DNA from 3 places in the Ureibacillus sp. FSL K6-2830 genome. Region 2 is predicted to be linked to each of the others. Evidence: riboswitches for the same ligand, from Rfam matches in the RefSeq annotation. Region 2 holds a riboswitch; each other region holds the start of a gene.

What was found. Region 2 has a riboswitch for thiamine pyrophosphate ahead of thiM (hydroxyethylthiazole kinase). Riboswitches for the same ligand answer to the same signal wherever they lie in the genome.
Region 1: linked by a shared signal. The riboswitch ahead of NSU17_RS06510 (LuxE/PaaK family acyltransferase) and the one ahead of thiM (hydroxyethylthiazole kinase) in region 2 are both predicted to bind thiamine pyrophosphate.
Region 3: linked by a shared signal. The riboswitch ahead of thiT (energy-coupled thiamine transporter ThiT) and the one ahead of thiM (hydroxyethylthiazole kinase) in region 2 are both predicted to bind thiamine pyrophosphate.

Annotation. Positions count from the first base shown of each region.
Region 1 covers NZ_JBBOQR010000001.1:1,318,412-1,321,616, reverse strand. Annotated here, with positions in the region: gene NSU17_RS06515 (acyl-CoA reductase) at 1-198, opposite strand, end outside; gene NSU17_RS06510 (LuxE/PaaK family acyltransferase) at 195-1,283, opposite strand; TPP riboswitch at 1,335-1,446, opposite strand; gene NSU17_RS06505 (MarR family winged helix-turn-helix transcriptional regulator) at 1,620-2,072, shown strand; gene NSU17_RS06500 (GNAT family N-acetyltransferase) at 2,093-2,614, shown strand.
Region 2 covers NZ_JBBOQR010000001.1:48,870-52,074, reverse strand. Annotated here, with positions in the region: gene NSU17_RS00240 (reverse transcriptase-like protein) at 787-1,440, shown strand; TPP riboswitch at 1,580-1,682, shown strand; TPP riboswitch at 1,742-1,844, shown strand; gene thiM (hydroxyethylthiazole kinase) at 1,923-2,669, shown strand; gene thiD (bifunctional hydroxymethylpyrimidine kinase/phosphomethylpyrimidine kinase) at 2,672-3,205, shown strand, end outside.
Region 3 covers NZ_JBBOQR010000001.1:2,193,520-2,196,724, reverse strand. Annotated here, with positions in the region: gene NSU17_RS10765 (acyltransferase family protein) at 1-604, shown strand, start outside; gene thiT (energy-coupled thiamine transporter ThiT) at 691-1,251, opposite strand; TPP riboswitch at 1,346-1,451, opposite strand; gene NSU17_RS10755 (SMC family ATPase) at 1,516-3,205, opposite strand, start outside.

The DNA.
Region 1 (3,205 bases), 1.3 Mb from region 2:
ACCGATGATGTCCACTACTGTTGATACCGACAGTGATTTTAAGATTTCCGCACTTTCTCTTTTCACTGTGTCAACGACTTTCTGTAATTGCTCAAGTGTAAGGAGAGGCAGTTCCACTTCTAAATCCTGAAACTTCAGGATTTTCTTATCAAATTTCGTTTCTCCGATATTTGGAATATATCCAGCTGTTATTCTCATTGTGCTGTTCCTTTCGCCAATTGAATAAACTCTTCTACCGCTAGCGAGCATCCCCTTACCTCGGCACCTTGAACTCTACCGAACAGATAAAATCCTTCATCAACCGCCATTCCTACATCCTCAGTAGCAACCGCCATTACGGAATTAAAGTTCGCTAAATCATAATGAACTAAAACACCACGTTCTCCTTCTGGAACCTCTTCACCTGTTAACGGATTGATGACTCTCGTACGAATCCAACTAGGTCCAGTTTTTATAGATGGAACGACCTCATTGCCATCATCATAAAATTGCGTGCTTAGCTCTGTTATGCCGTACATATTAATACAATTGCTTCTATCTACACCGAAATATCTTTCAAGCAACTGATAAAATTCATTTAAATCTAATTCCTTTGATTTATTTTTATAACCACCAGTATCAAGAATTTTGCTTCCCTTCGGCAGATTAAACGTTTTTCCTAAACGCTCCAATTCCTCAAACAAATGAACAAAACTGAAACTTGCTCCGAGCAAAGCAAATGGTTCTCCTGTTTTTTCGGCATGTTCCAACTCACTGATGATTTTTTGAATATGTACGCCGTTCTCTTTTAATAAATAGCAGCTGTCCTCTGTGCCAAACTCTTTCATGACAAGAGCTAAATAATGGGCTAAGGATGAGTGCGGCATTTTCTCTTCAGTTGGAAACAAAATTCCCATGCGGATGCGATTTGTTTCTTTCATAAACCGTTCTTTAAAGTTGATAATCATGGAAAGTTCTCTGATTTCGAGAGTGGAATGAAAGTGTTTGCCTTGTTTTCCTTGGGTTGTTCCGCTTGTCATAAAGACTCTAACCGCTGCCTCTGGATCTGAACATGTCAATGGAACCTCTTTAAAGGCACTCATCGGCACATAAGGAATGTCTCGCCAATTTTTCACAAGCCGCGGTGTCTTTCCTTTTTGACGGCAAAATGTTTGAAAGGGAAGATTATGTTTGTATTGATAATTAAAAATACGTAAAGCTAAGTTATTAAACTCTTCTTCTGAAGCTTGATTCTTTTTTATAAATTGAGAAAGTTCCTCTATGATTTCTCGATGCTGCGTCATCGGTTTTCACCCTTTCCAAAATAAAATGCACCCTGCCTAAGCAAAGTGCATAATTCGACTTACTACACTCCCTGCGCTGGCATTATCCAAATCAGGTTCAAACGGTCAACGACGGATTAGTCGTACTCTCAGCCTGCTTCCGCAAGCCCCCGGTTAATATATTCAGTTTCAATATAAAGTCTACTTATTCTTGTGAAAGATTGCAAATTTTTTTGAATTTTCATCCTAAGATTATGTAGATATTCAATTGGTTTTATTTTTTATTGTAAATGCAACAAAAGTTGAGTATAATGAACTAAAAATATTGCATTTACAACAAAATGAGAGGGGTTCATTATGAAAGAAGTTCTTCGTGAAATCGGGATGATAGCACGAGCACTAGATTCAATCAGTAATATCGAGTTTAAAGAATATGACTTAACAAAAGGTCAGTATTTGTACCTTGTACGAATATGTGAGAACCCGGGAATTATTCAAGAAAAGTTGGCTGAAATGATCAAAGTGGATCGGACAACTGCATCACGCGCCATAAAAAAACTAGAAATGAACGGATTTGTTGAAAAGCGAGAGGATCCACAAAATAAAAAAATTAAGAAACTCTATGCGACCGAGAAAGGCAATAATGTTTATCCGTTTTTAATAAGAGAACATGATCATTCTAACGCTGTAGCTTTACAAGGATTATCTGAAGCAGAAGTGGAAACATTATTCAATCTTTTAGAGCGGGTAAGAAAAAATGTTGAAAAAGATTGGGAATACGTTAAGAAGGGAAACAAACGAAATTATTGATATGAGGAGAGATGTTCACTATGACAATTAAAATAAAAACATGTACCCTTGAAGATTTGCACACATTACAAGAAGTGGGCATTGAAACGTTTTATTACACATTTAAAGATCAAAATTCGCCTGAAAATATGAAAGTATATTTAGAAAAGGCATTTAATCTAAAACAATTAGAGAAAGAGCTATCCAATATTCATTCACAATTTTTCTTTGTCTATTACCAAAATGAATTGGCTGGCTACTTAAAAGTCAATAGTGATGATGCTCAGACGGAAAAAATGGGCGATGAATTCCTTGAAATTGAAAGAATTTATATTCGAGAGAAATTTCAGAAGCATGGACTTGGAAAAGCCTTGCTAAATAAAACAATGGAAGTTGCAAAAGAATGGAATAAAAAGAAAATTTGGCTTGGGGTTTGGGAAAAGAACGAAAATGCAATTGGTTTTTATAAGAAAATGGGATTTGTTCAAAAAGGATTTCACTCCTTTTATATGGGGGATGAAGAACAAACGGACTTGATCATGATTAAAACATTGGAAGATTGATTAGCATGTATATACTGAAATATTGGCATATAAATTTCATTTCTTATGATTCTATATTTCATGATTCAGTTAATAAACTTTCGCATTCGTCAAACAAATCATATTTATCATTAGGTTCGAACACATAGACTGTCCCCAATAGTTCCATTTGACAATTTGATTCAGGACCAATATACTGTTTTTGTATTCATCATTAAAGGAGGATTATTAAAAAAGTGACACACTCAATGAGACTACGTTTCCCAACTTTGAACTAATGAATTGAATATGTTCAAAGGCTCTGCTTGTGAACGGCAGAGTAAATGGGAGTAGTCTGTCCTTTTTTAATAATCTTCATTTTTCATTTTTGAACCACATTTTTGTAATATCACTATTTATGGTTGATATTAATTAATGGGTTAATAACGTCATTTCCGAAGGCAGATTATTTCTGCCTTTTTTCTATTATTAAGGAATTTCACTTTCTTTCGATAGATTTGTACTACACCTAAGTACAAGTCCTTTTTTGATGCCTATCTTGTCAATATGTTATTCCAAACGAATGAGGGCGGATCTTCTTCCATTTGCTCTAAATCGCAAGCAGATGCTTGT
Region 2 (3,205 bases):
TATGAATGATTGACATTGAAATGCACTTTATAAATATGTTGAATATTTTATGGTTCAATACAGCAAAGTTGTAGAACAATTTGTTTCTCATCTACTTTCTGAGCATTCATGTTTTAATCAGCTGTAGTAATAAAGTGAGGGAGTGATTCTACAGGTTGATTATTTTGAATTTTTTAAATGGTTAAAGAATAAGGGGCGGTATCGCTCCTTTTTGTGTTAATTAAGCACATAAATCGTTTTATGATTACTGTTTTAAAAATGCCTCACGTTATTGAATATTTTTGTTATTAAAGGAAAAAAATAACTAAAAAAGTGGTAATTTCCTTCATCCAGTTGCATAGTGAGGTGAATTGAATGATTATTAATATGTTAACTGTAATATTTGTCTTGATTTGTTGTATTGTAAGTTTTCTCCTTATGGTTTTCACAAAAAAAACTTTGTTGTTTCGATATATTCCAATAGTTATCATCACAGTTAGCTTCATCTTTATAACGATTAAATACTTCTTCTATTCATATTACTTGATAGTCACAAAATTATTTGATGGTGTAATCCTTGTTCTTTTCCTTACATTATGGTTCTTCATTATGATTGAACATGTCATTCTTGATCTCATTGAAGATTATTCAAACATCCGCTCATTTTTTCGTATCATGTATAATCGAATTAAGCGATTGAAGTTTCGTTATGTTCGTTTACATTTCATAAAAAAAATTAAAAACCAAAGCCTACATTAATGCACATATCGATTTGTTGAAGGAAACAGGAACAGGGAGGTTCTATTCATGAAAATAACCATTGAATGGACGTATCATCATAAAGGATTGGAAACAACTTTTCGATCAGATGAAATGCCGCCAGTTCAAGCCCTATTGATTGCAGAAGAATTAAAGAAAACCGGAAAAGTAAAACATATGACCTTTATTGATCAATATGACAGTACATGGTCTGTTAAAGAAATAAAAAAATATTTAAAGGAAATCGAAACTGAGCCATCCAATGTGACAGTGTATTTTGATGGTGGTTATGATTTAGAAAGTCAAAAAGCCGGTTTAGGATTTGCCATATATTTTGAACAAAACGGAAAATCTTATCGAACTAGAAAAAATTTAATGCAACTTGGCTTAAGATCTAATAATGAAGCGGAATATGCGGCATTATACGGAAGTATTCTAGAGTTAGAAGTGATAGGCGTTCATCATCAAACTGTTCGATTCATTGGTGATTCACAGGTTGTTATTAATCAAATGAGTGGAGAATGGCCTATTTATGAAAAAGAATTAACAAATTGGGCGAATAAAATTGATGAAAAATTAAATCAACTAGGAATCAAATCTGAATTTAAATTAGTTTCGCGAAAAGGGAATGAAGAAGTCGATCGATTAGCAACTCAAGCATTGAATAATACCATAATTGAAGGAAAAATAGAGTTAGATTAATCGAGAAAAACTTGTGACATTCAATCTAGAATTTAAGTGATTTAGCTGTTTTATCTAGCAATCTTTTTAAATTCTATTAAATTATTTGAAAAAATAAAATGAAAATGTGTTATAATTTTCATAACAACTAAAAAATTATTAAATTTTGCAGGGGTGGCCTAAGTGCCTGAGAAGGTGATATCACCTAACCCTTAGAACCTGATGCAGCTAGTACTGCCGTAGGGAGCAAAATACCTTATCGTATGAATGATGATTATGTGTATTGTTGCTCTCCAAACTTGGAGAGTTTTTTTATTTCATATGATAATTGCAGGGGTGGCCTAAGTGCCTGAGAAGGTGATATCACCTAACCCTTAGAACCTGATGCAGTTAGCACTGTCGTAGGGAGCAATGAAAGATTGTGTTCTATTTTCAAAGCTCTTTTGCGCCGTGCAAAGGAGCTTTTTCTTTACATAAATTTTTACAATTATAGGAGGATATATATGAGCTTAATCAAAATAAGAAAAAAAAATCCATTAATTCATTGTATTACAAATACCGTTGTAACGAATTTTACTGCAAATGGTTTGCTTGCAATTGGAGCTTCACCAGTTATGTCAGATGAGCCATTGGATGTAGAAGACATGGTCGCTATTGCAAACGGATTATTAATTAATATTGGAACATTAAATAAAAATTCCGTAGAAGCAATGATATTAGCTGGGAAAAAAGCAAATGAACTAAATATTCCTGTCGTACTTGATCCTGTCGGAGCGGGGGCTACAACATATCGTAAAGAAACTGCAAAAAATTTATTAAAAGAGATTAAATTTGATTTAATCCGATGTAATGCTGGTGAATTAGCAGCAATTGCAGGAATTAATTGGCAAGCAAAAGGAGTTGATAGCGGACAAGGAGAAATGGATATTACCAATGTTGCTAAGGAAACTGCTCAAAAGTATGGTGCAATTATTGCTGTTTCTGGAAAAGAAGATTTCGTGACTGACGGAATAGAACACTATCAAGTTAGTGGTGGCCATGAGTTAATGACTCAAGTAACAGGAACAGGTTGTTTATTAAGTGCTATTTGTGCTGCAGCATTAACGTTGGATGGAGGAAAACTTGAAAATATTCGAAATGTATTAGCTGACTATAAAAAAGTCGCTGAAAATGCGTCGAAAGAAAAATACCTTGGTTCCTTCCAAGTTGAAATAATAAATGGATTACATCAAATTTCAAGAGGTGAATAACTATGAATATTGTCTTGACAATTGCTGGTTCAGATAGCGGCGGGGGAGCTGGCATTCAAGCGGATTTAAAAACATTTCAGGAGCTAAATGTTTTTGGTACATCTGTTATTACCGCATTGACTGCTCAAAATACATTAGGCGTAGAAGGTATTTATCCTGCAACGGCTGAATTTGTGGAACAACAATTGAATACGGTTTTACAAGATTTTGAAGTGAAAGCATTAAAAACAGGTATGTTATTTTCTGCAGATATTATTAAAACGATTGCAAAAAATTTAATAGATAAAAATATTCAAATAGTCGTTGATCCAGTGATGATTGCAAAAGGTGGGCAAGCGTTATTGCAAGAAGAGGCCGTACAAGCGATGAAAAATGAATTATTGCCAATAGCAACCGTATTAACGCCTAATATTCCAGAAGCTGAGACAATCACAGGTATGAAAATTGAAACAGCAGATGACATTCAACAAGCAGCAGCAAAGATTTTGCAACTTGGTGTTAATTGTGTAGTAATGAAAGGCGGACATTTTGAAGGT
Region 3 (3,205 bases), 2.1 Mb from region 2:
ATTGTTTTGGCTAATGATTAAATTTCAATGGCCATCTTTTGTCGTGTTACCTTTATGTGCATTGTTGTATTTTCTGCAGCATCGAATTTTTGATTTACCATATCCATTCTTTCAAGAAAATATGAAGTATGAAAAATTGTATGGAACAGCTTGGTTCGTTTATTTTGTAATCGCATTCATAATCGGTGCAAATTATGAAAAAATTCAGCCACTATTGAAAAAATATCGCATTTTCACTGTAATTTTCACGGCACTATCAGCTCTTTATATTTGGTATGGCTATAAATTCGGTATGGTTGAAATACATTCTAGAAGGATGGATTTGATTCCTTTTGTCGTTGGAATAACAAGCATGATCTTAGCCTATGGACAACTGATTCCATCTTTTAAAATTATTCGAATTATTAGCAAGTATGCATTTATGATTTATTTAATTCATTGGAACATACTATCATTAACCGCAAAGTACTTTGTATCATTTTTCAACAATGGTTATCTAGCAATTTTAGCAATGATGATATCAACGGTAATCGTTGCCATTACCATTTCAAAATGCATTTCGTATTTACCTTTTGGGAAATGGATTGTAGGTAAAATTAGATAAACGTATAAAAATTTATCCATAAAAAAGCGAATTAGGAAAACAATATTGTCTCCCAATTCGCTTTTTATTTTAATTCACAATTGTAATCAATTTTCTTTTTTTATCAATCTTGGGCTTGCAGTAAAGATGAGCACCGCTGCAACTGCAGTTAAAATAATAGCCGGAACCATATATGAACCATTATACCCGATAGAATAAATCCAGGCATTTTGATCGCCTGCATATTCTTTGAAGAAAATAGCTCCTGCAAGTGTATGACAAATAAAGCGCAACAAACCGCCAATAATTGTTCCGATGATAACAAATAATGCAATTTTATTTTTACGATTTTCTGATACTCCATCTAACACTTGTTTACGAACAATTGCCGCAAATCCTACGAAAGTAAATGCAAAAACATAATCAAGCAATGCTTGAGCCCAATGGACAATATAAGGATTAATTGTCATGTTCAATAATCCTACAATCAATCCAGTCATAAGTCCTGCAGATAGTCCCCAACGAATAGCGATTAAAATAATAGGCAGCATTACTAAACTAACGGATCCACCCTGCGCCCAAATAGAAAATTTCAATTGGTCTAACACATAACCAATTGCAGCAAAAATCGCAATTTCAACCATCCATAATAATTTTTGGTTTCTCATTCAATTATCTCCTTTCTCTTCGTTTATAGAACTTGAGAGAAGGATAGAAAACTACAAAATAAAAAACGTCCGGACAGAGCCGAGACGTCTTTGTTTCGGTTTCTATCCACATCCCTACGCAAGTACTAACTTACAGGTTCTAAGGGTTAGTGCATCCGGCACACTCTCAGCTGACTTCATCAGCACCCCTTGTGGTACAAATCTTATATTCTATTGGGAATAATGTCATTTTATCAAATTATATGAAGATTGCAACCTCATTATTTACTTTAATATAATGGATGTTTTACTATAGCCCTCTTTTAATTTTTCTACTTGTAATATAGCAGGCATTGCCGATTTTAATTCCTCCACATGAGAAATAACCCCTATCATTCGGCCGGATTTTTGTAGTTCAATGAGCGTATCAATTGCTTTCATCAACGATTCTTCATCAAGGGAGCCAAAACCTTCATCAATAAACATTGTTTCGATTTGAACATTTCCTTGGAAGCTTTGAATCACATCCGCCATTCCTAGTGCTAAACTTAACGAAGCATTAAATTTCTCTCCGCCAGATAAAGTTTTTACATCTCTTGCTTGTCCAGTGTATGCATCATATACATCTAATCCTAATCCACTTTGCCTACCGTAGGACTCCAATCGGTCAGAAACTTGCAAATAATATTGACCGTTCGATAAATTTTTCAAACGAAGATTGCTTGCTTCTGTAATGAGCTCTAAATACCCCATTTGTACATAGCGTTCAAAGGAAATTTTTTTGCTGTTGTGTCCACGAAGTAAATTATATAAATCTATGATTTGATTCGATTTTTCTTCCATTTGAAATATATTATTGGCAAGTCTTTCAAGCTTCTCTGCAAAGTCGATGCAATGTTTTTCACAAGCTTTCGAGTAGTTTAATTCATCTAATGCTTTTTCATAATTAAACTGCAACGCTTCCAATTCTTTTTCAGCTTCTGTTAAATCGACCTTTTCTTTATCTTTTAATTTTTCTGCTTCCTCTTTCACTTGCACTTGTAAAGAATGAAGCTCCTTTGAATAATTATCATATTGCATTTGTAAAGCTTCAATTTCCTGTTCTGGACGTCTAGCAAGTAGAAAATCTTCCGTCGATGTAAACCTTGCTTGTAGAAGAGCTGAATGGAAATTTTCCTTTGATTGTTGACATTTTACTTGAATATGTTTCACTTGTTCAGTTATTTGTTTAAATGCCTCTTCATTCATTACAACTTGTTTGTTAGCTTCCTGATACTGCTTTTGGGCTGTTTCCCAAGATTGTTTTAATTGTTGCTTATTGCTGATTGCTTGTTGAAGTGCAACTTGTAATTGGGAAAGGTCTTTAATCTCTTCTGGTATTAATTTTTTTTGTTGTTCTAAAATCGTACTATTCTGCGTGTATTGTTCATGTTTTTCATGATACTGACGTTCGATTTCCTTACGAAAATGAACTAATTGTGCATTTTCATCTTGCAGAATTTTTATTTGTTTTTTATTTAATGTAAGTATTTCTTTTTGACGTTCTTTTTCTTTTATAGCAATATTTATATCTTGTAATTGATGAACATATTTTTGATATTCTTTTAATGGCGCGTGATATTGCATTAATTTTTGTTCTATTTCTTGTAATTGATGTCGTTTCGATTCTAATTTCCCTTGAACAGCAAATTTCTTTTGCTGAGCTTCATCTAATGTTGCTTTCAGTTTTTTCAATTCCGTTTGATTAACGGTTTCAGTTGATGCTGTATGTTCGATTCGGTGTACCGTACTACCGCAAACAGGGCAAGGCATTCCAGGCAGGAGACTCTTCGCAAGAATGGCCGCTTGATTATTCAACCATTTTTCCTCTTCCTGAGCATATATATTTTGAACTTCTTCATAGGTAGATGTCGCTTTAAGCCATTCGTTTTCTAGTTTATGGACTTCAGCGTTTACCTCAAAGTATTTTGTGTAG